DNA from 3 places in the Polaribacter sp. R2A056_3_33 genome. Region 2 is predicted to be linked to each of the others. Evidence: riboswitches for the same ligand, from Rfam matches in the RefSeq annotation. Region 2 holds a riboswitch; each other region holds the start of a gene.
What was found. Region 2 has a riboswitch for cobalamin ahead of H0I29_RS15975 (TonB-dependent siderophore receptor). Riboswitches for the same ligand answer to the same signal wherever they lie in the genome.

Region 1: it holds a riboswitch for cobalamin, as region 2 does, so the genes downstream of both, H0I29_RS07035 (hypothetical protein) here and H0I29_RS15975 (TonB-dependent siderophore receptor) in region 2, are expected to answer to the same signal.
Region 3: it holds a riboswitch for cobalamin, as region 2 does, so the genes downstream of both, H0I29_RS09180 (TonB-dependent receptor) here and H0I29_RS15975 (TonB-dependent siderophore receptor) in region 2, are expected to answer to the same signal.

What each region holds. Positions count from the first base shown of each region.
Region 1 is NZ_CP058984.1:1,625,712-1,627,990, reverse strand. It holds gene H0I29_RS07040 (S41 family peptidase) at 1-304, shown strand, start outside; cobalamin riboswitch at 732-941, shown strand; gene H0I29_RS07035 (hypothetical protein) at 1,060-2,127, shown strand; gene H0I29_RS07030 (S9 family peptidase) at 2,171-2,279, opposite strand, start outside.
Region 2 is NZ_CP058984.1:3,791,543-3,793,821, forward strand. It holds gene H0I29_RS15975 (TonB-dependent siderophore receptor) at 1-1,236, opposite strand, end outside; cobalamin riboswitch at 1,375-1,622, opposite strand; gene H0I29_RS15980 (GMP reductase) at 1,698-2,279, shown strand, end outside.
Region 3 is NZ_CP058984.1:2,187,012-2,189,290, forward strand. It holds gene H0I29_RS09175 (response regulator) at 1-136, shown strand, start outside; cobalamin riboswitch at 713-900, shown strand; gene H0I29_RS09180 (TonB-dependent receptor) at 1,001-2,279, shown strand, end outside.

The sequences.
Region 1 (2,279 bases), 2.2 Mb from region 2:
TTACTACTTTAATACGATTAATGATTTTGCTTTTGATTACGTTGATAACAATAGAAAAAATCTACAAAAATGGACAATAGATACTTTTATTACTGATTTTGATAAAGAAGGAACTGTTTTTAATAGTTATCTATCTGATATTAAAGACGCTTATAAACCTTCTTTAACAACCAAAACAAGCTTAGAAAAATACCTAAAAGCTTCTATTGCAAACACACTTTTTGGCGATGTTGGCTTTTACAGAATTATGCACCAGGATGATAAAATGATTCAGAAGGTTTTGGAATTGGAAAGTGAGAAGTAGTTTCTGGTTTTAGTTGACAGTTTACAATAGCAGTATTCCGGTTTATGTTATCACTACTATGAGGCTTCTCAACACTTCGAAGTGACAAGTTGTATGTTTTTTTGCGTTCAATTTTGTCATTTCGAACGGAGAGAGAAATCACATAAAGTTGCTTTTTGTTATAGCATCACTGTTATGAGATTTCTCCTTTCGTCGAAATGACAAATTGGGTGTTTAGTTTTGTTTTATCACTACTATGAGGCTTCTAAATACTTAGCAGTGATACGTTGTATGTTTTTATTGCATTCAGTTTTATCACTTCAAAATAAGCTCTTTGGCGATTGAGAAATCTCACTATCTTATAAAAGGAAATTGCAATTCCTAAAACATAAAAATACACTAGATTATTTGTTGAAATTAGTTTTTTATAATGAAAAAAGGAAATACTTTTGCATCATAAATTTTTGGTTTTATATTCAATAAATTGAATTAAAATTAAAAGGGAATCAGGTAGTTTTTTTAAGCCTGAGCTGTTCCCGCAACTGTAAGCATTGTCTATTTAGATTATCGTTATTTCTTACACCACTGTCTTTATAAAAGACGGGAAGGTTTTAACAAAATGCAAGCCAGGAGACCTGCCAAAAATTATATTCGTCTTTTGTAACTTTCGGGAGAAAAGTTAAAAAGAAATACGTGTCATATGCATGGTTTTTCCGCTTTTTAATAAGGGTAAGAACTTGCCTATTTTGTTATTTAAAATTTTAAAATCAATCATAATGAAAAGTTGTCTAACCAGATTAGCCTTAATTGGCTTATTATTTGCTGTATCTTGTACTAAAAAAGATGTAATTCCTGAAGCTCCAATAACTTATAACAATGCCTTTATCTTATCTCTAGAAAGTGATAAAACAGCACTTACATTTCTAGACGAAAATCAAATTGCAACACCAAATGTTACTGTATCTGAAAATACAGAAAGCACCTCTTTTTCTAGCTATAATAACCAACTCTATATTGTAAGTCAAAACGGACCATCATATATTTCTAAAGTTAACCTAGAAACATTAAGTGTAGAAGAGTCAATAACTTCTTCTAACGTATCTTCTCCATCTTATTTACAAATGTATTCTAACACGGATGGCTTGGTAATTAATACCTCTGGAAGTGGAAGAAGTAGAAATTACAATCTTTGCCACGTAAACACCACTACTGGTATTGGTGATGCTATAAGTGAGGTTTCTAATGAAATTCTTTTTAACAATGCTGCACTAATTGTAGATGCTGAAAATGTGTTAATTGCAGATGGAAAGGAATTAGTTGTAATGAATATGACTACTAAAGAATTTACTTCTGTAATAACTTTTGATGATAGTATTTCTGGGCTTTTAAAAGATAAAAACGGAACTATTTGGGTCGCAAAAGAAAAGAGAGCCACAGCTGCCACGTTTACAAAACTAAATGCAGACTATTCTATTAATGAAACAGTAACTGTTACAGATGGTGTTATTAATTTATACACAAACAGTATTTTAACAATGAACTCAGAAAATGTAAATGCTTTTTGGTCTGAATCTGCATCTGGAAAAATTTACACTTTTAATACAGAAACCAAAGTTATTGAAGAATTTGCAACACCAATTAACGACGGAATTGCATTTAACACAGTTGTAAAACAACACCCAAATACAAAACAAGTTTACGTTATCGGTTTAAAGGATTTTATGGATCCAAATAATAGTGCTTTAGTAATTTATAATGCAGATAAAACAGTAGCAAAAACGGTAGATAATGTAGGAGCTTCTCCAATAGACCTTTACTTTTCTGCTAAAGAGTTTCAAATCTAAAACGAGTGCCAAAAATAAATCTACAAGGTAATACTTTGTAGATTTATTTTTTTAAAAAAGCTACGCAAAGTACTGTAACCTCTTCTAATTCCTTAGACATGTTTTCCTTTTTCCAAGGATGAGAAACATTAAAAACATGATCTGCATTTTTA
Region 2 (2,279 bases):
AACTGCATGATTACCATATACATTATGAATATTTAATCGTCCACCTACATTGGCACTTAAACCAAAATCTGTTATATACACTACACTTGCATAAGGATCTACAGTATTAAAATTTGCAATTCCTTTTTCAATTTCTGCAAAAGGAGTAACTGTATTATTACTATGAATTTGGTAATTTAAACCCGTAATTAATTGAATTTTACCATCCTTAAAATCATATCTATTTACTAAATCTAAATTTACACTTCTACCAACAAACTCGTAGCTATCTAAAGTACCACCATAAGAATTGAATTGCTCTAGATTTCTTTCTACCACATTTGCAGAGGCTAATAAGTAAACTTCTCCTTTATTATAAGTGTATTTTGGTTTTACACCAACTCTAAACTGCTCTTGATCTCCAGTATTTGCATCACTATCAGAAAAAGCCCCTGCGTCAAAATCATAATCAAAATTATCATAATTTAAGAAAGTCTCTATAGAAAACTTATCATTTACCGCATAACCTAATTTTAACAACGCATTTTTACTGTAAAAACTATCATTTTCATAAACAGCATTTGTTTTACTTTTTGCAGCAGACATTCCGTCTGTTCCAGTAATACTAAAAGAACCTAAGAAATTAAGTTTTCCTAAAGTACCGTTTAAACTTACATTCTGGTTATTGTCAGACAATCCGCTTTCTTTAACATTTGCGGTATTATTTGTACCAACACTTGTTTCAAAAGAACCAGAAATTTTATCTGCTGATGCTTTCTTTAAAACAACATTAATAACTGCAGTAGCTGCTCCAGAACCGTACAATGTAGATGATGCTCCTTTTAAAATTTCAATAGATTCTATTTGACTAACGGCTAATAAACGTAAATCGAATTGTTGATTAATTGCAGATTGATCTGTAACTGGCACACCATCAATTAGAACCAAAACTTGTCTATTTCTTCCTCCTCTAATATTAATACTTCTTGGTTCAGATGCATTAGAATTCACACCTCTAACATCAATACCAACAACATTATTTAGAATTTCAATAACATTTTTACCAGCATTTTGTTGCAATTCTTTTTGAGTAATTTTCTGAATTACCTTACCAGTATTCTCTTTTTTTAGATTGAATTTTGTTGCTGTAACAACAACTTCATCTAAAGCTTCTACTTTTTCTTTTTGCTGTGCAAAAAGATTTGTGCTAGCAAAACTATATGCCAAAACACCAACAATTAATAATTGTTTTTTCATTTTTAATGATTTAATTTAAGTCTTCTCCTTTTACAAGAAAACAATAATGTTTCACTCCTTGTTAAACAAGGAATCTAAATAAATCAGGTAAATTTGTGTACAAAATAGAATTAGTACATAAACCTTTATCCCGAAAGTTTTAAACTCGTGATTTATGGCAGGTTTCCTGACTCGTTTTATGTTATTATACCTTCCCAACAAAAAAATGTCAGTGGTAAAAGAATTAATAACATCCTCTAAAGAGGGACTAAATGATGCTAAAAATAAACTCAGCACAAACTTAGTATAAACTTACAGTTGCGGGAACAGCTCTGGATTTTAACCAGATTCCCTTTTAATTCGATGCAGATTATCTCTACATCAAAACCAAAATCTTTGCAAATATATATGCATTCTTATGAACAATCTAATTAATTCGTTTCCAAATTTTATACCTTTAAGGATTGATAATTTTGATAGAAATGAGAATAGAAAATGAATTAAAGTTAGGTTTTAAAGATGTAATGATTCGCCCAAAACGATCTACACTAAAATCGAGATCACAAGTAAGTTTAGAAAGAGAGTTTACTTTTTTACACAGCGATGTTGTCTGGAAAGGAATTCCTATAATGGCTGCAAACATGGACACTGTTGGTACTTTTGAAATGGCAAAAGCTCTTGCAAAACACGGACTTTTCACCGCAATTCATAAACATTATTCTATAGAAGAATGGAGAGAATTTGCAGCAAAAGCTGATGAAAAAACTTTAAACAATATTGCCGTTAGTACAGGGACAGGAAAAGATGATTCTGAAAAAGTAAAACAAATTTTATCCGAATTTCCGAAAATAAACTTTATTTGTGTTGATGTTGCCAATGGCTACTCGGAACATTTTGTAAATTTTGTTCAGAAAATGCGTAAAGACCATCCTAATAAAGTAATTATTGCAGGTAATGTAGTTACTGGAGAAATGGTTGAAGAATTATTATTGGCTGGTGCAGATATTATAAAAGTAGGTATTGGTCCGGGATCGGTTTGCACAACTCGTGTAAAAACTGGAGTT
Region 3 (2,279 bases), 1.6 Mb from region 2:
AAGCCTGAAAAAAAAAGGGTGTTTTACCTCTAGTGTAAATGCTATAGAAAAAAGATTAAAATTTTTGAAGGAACATTTTAATGCAAGTAATCCTACGCATTTGGTTGCTATTGCTAAAGATTTTGGGTTAGTGTAATTTTTTTTAAAATAAAAAGGTGCTAATTATGGGAACCCGTAAAATTTATATGTTTTATTGGAATATCTTTGAATAGAAATTAGAAAAAGAAACTATTGAAAAGGAAAGAGTGCTCATTACAAGCCTTACGGAAACCCGTGAGGCTTTTTTAAGTCTTTGTTTTAACTCTAGTTTATTAAAAAATAATGCTATTTAGAAATATGTCATTATATAAATAAATTTGTTACAACTTCATTTATTATAATTTTTGTGTATTTTAATATTGTTGGGGGACAGTGTTTTCAGTCATTAAGTTATTTTATTTGAAGTTGTTTTTTTCTATACAATCTTTATAAAGCTTTTTAATTTTAAAACTAATGATCTTTATCATAGTTTATTTTTAAGTATTTTATTTTTTAAAGCACATATTCTACCTTTCAAATTAGTCATTTTTTTTACTTCAATAAAGTAGTATTATTGCTGCTTTTTATTCAAATTATTTGTGCTTTTTTTAGGTTTTAAGGAATAGTGAGGTTGTTTAGAAATAAACAATAAAAGCGTGTTGTTTATTCCTGAAAAGTAGATAAATTTGTACTTTATTTTTTAACTAAGAATGGTTATCAAGTTTAAAAACTTGATATTAAAATGGGAATCTAGTTTAATTCTAGAACTGTCCCGCAGCTGTAAGCTCTAAAGTTGAAATCCGAATAGTCACTTTTCGAAAGAATGGGAAGACCGGGTGGAAGGAGTAAGTCAGAAGACCTGCCATTTTTTTATTAATTCATTAAGCTTTCGAGGATTGAAGCTAGAATTAGGAATCTGCCTATCTAAAATTTTAGATATGTAGCACTTCTCTTATTCTATCCTCGTACGCAAAATTTAAGTATGAGGAATTCTTTTTTACATTCTTTTTGGGGCATATTTTTGATTATAGGGTGCTGTAATTCGAGTTTTTTACATGCCCAAAAATTAGATTCTACAAAGGCAGTTCAGCTTAAAGAAATCTTTTTAGTAACCAATAAAGAGAAGCTTAAAAAACACTTTTCACCAGTTACTGTTCAGACTTTAAGTGGGAAAACTTTAAGTCGTTTAAGTAATTCGAGTGTTGCAGATGCTATTCGTTTTTTTAGTGGAGTTCAATTAAAAGATTATGGCGGAATTGGTGGTATAAAAACCATAAATGTAAGAGGAATGGGCTCGCAACATACCGGTATTTTTTATGATGGTGTTCAGCTTGGAAATGCACAAAACGGACAAATAGATTTAGGGAAATATTCTGTACAAAACATGGAGGCTGTTTCCTTGTATCAAGGGCAGCGTTCAGATTTAGATCAATCTGCAAAATCGTACGCTTCTTCCAATAGTATTTATCTAAAGTCTAAAACACCTCAATTTTCAGAAGGAAAAAATAGCAATACTAATGTCAGTTTAAAAACAGGTTCTTTTGGACTGGTGAATCCTTCTGTAAATTTAGACTTCAAAATTAATGAACACTTAAGTGCACGTCTTAGTACCGAATATCTAAATGCAAATGGTAAGTATAAGTTTAGATATACCAATGGAAGTTACGATACGATAGCAACACGTAATAATGCAGATATTGAATCTTTTAGGGCAGAAGCGTCTTTGCATGGTTCGAACGGAATTAAGAATAATTGGAATGTAAAACTATATCATTATGATTCTGAACGAGGATTGCCAGGAGCTATCGTTGCCAATCGTTTTAAGCGTCCGCAACGTTTATGGGATCGAAATAATTTTCTGCAAGGTGCATTTACAAACCATGTAAACGACTTCTATTTTTTTGTATTAAGAGGTAAATATGCGCATAATTATTCTCGTTATGTAGATCCTGAAATTATAAAAGTGGATGGTGAGTTAGATAACCGATATACACAAGAAGAATATTATCTATCAATGGTAAATACGTTTCAAGTTTTACCGTTTTGGAAATTATCCTTGGCAACAGATTTACAAAAAAACACGATGGATGCAAATTTGTATCGATTTTCATATCCTAAAAGAATCACGCTTTTATCAGCTTTAGCTGCCGATTTTAACTTTGATAAAATTCACATTCAAGCAAGTTTATTAAGTACAACAGTAGATGAAACGGTACTATATTATGAAGCTGCAGAAGATTTACAAAAGTATTCGCCTACAA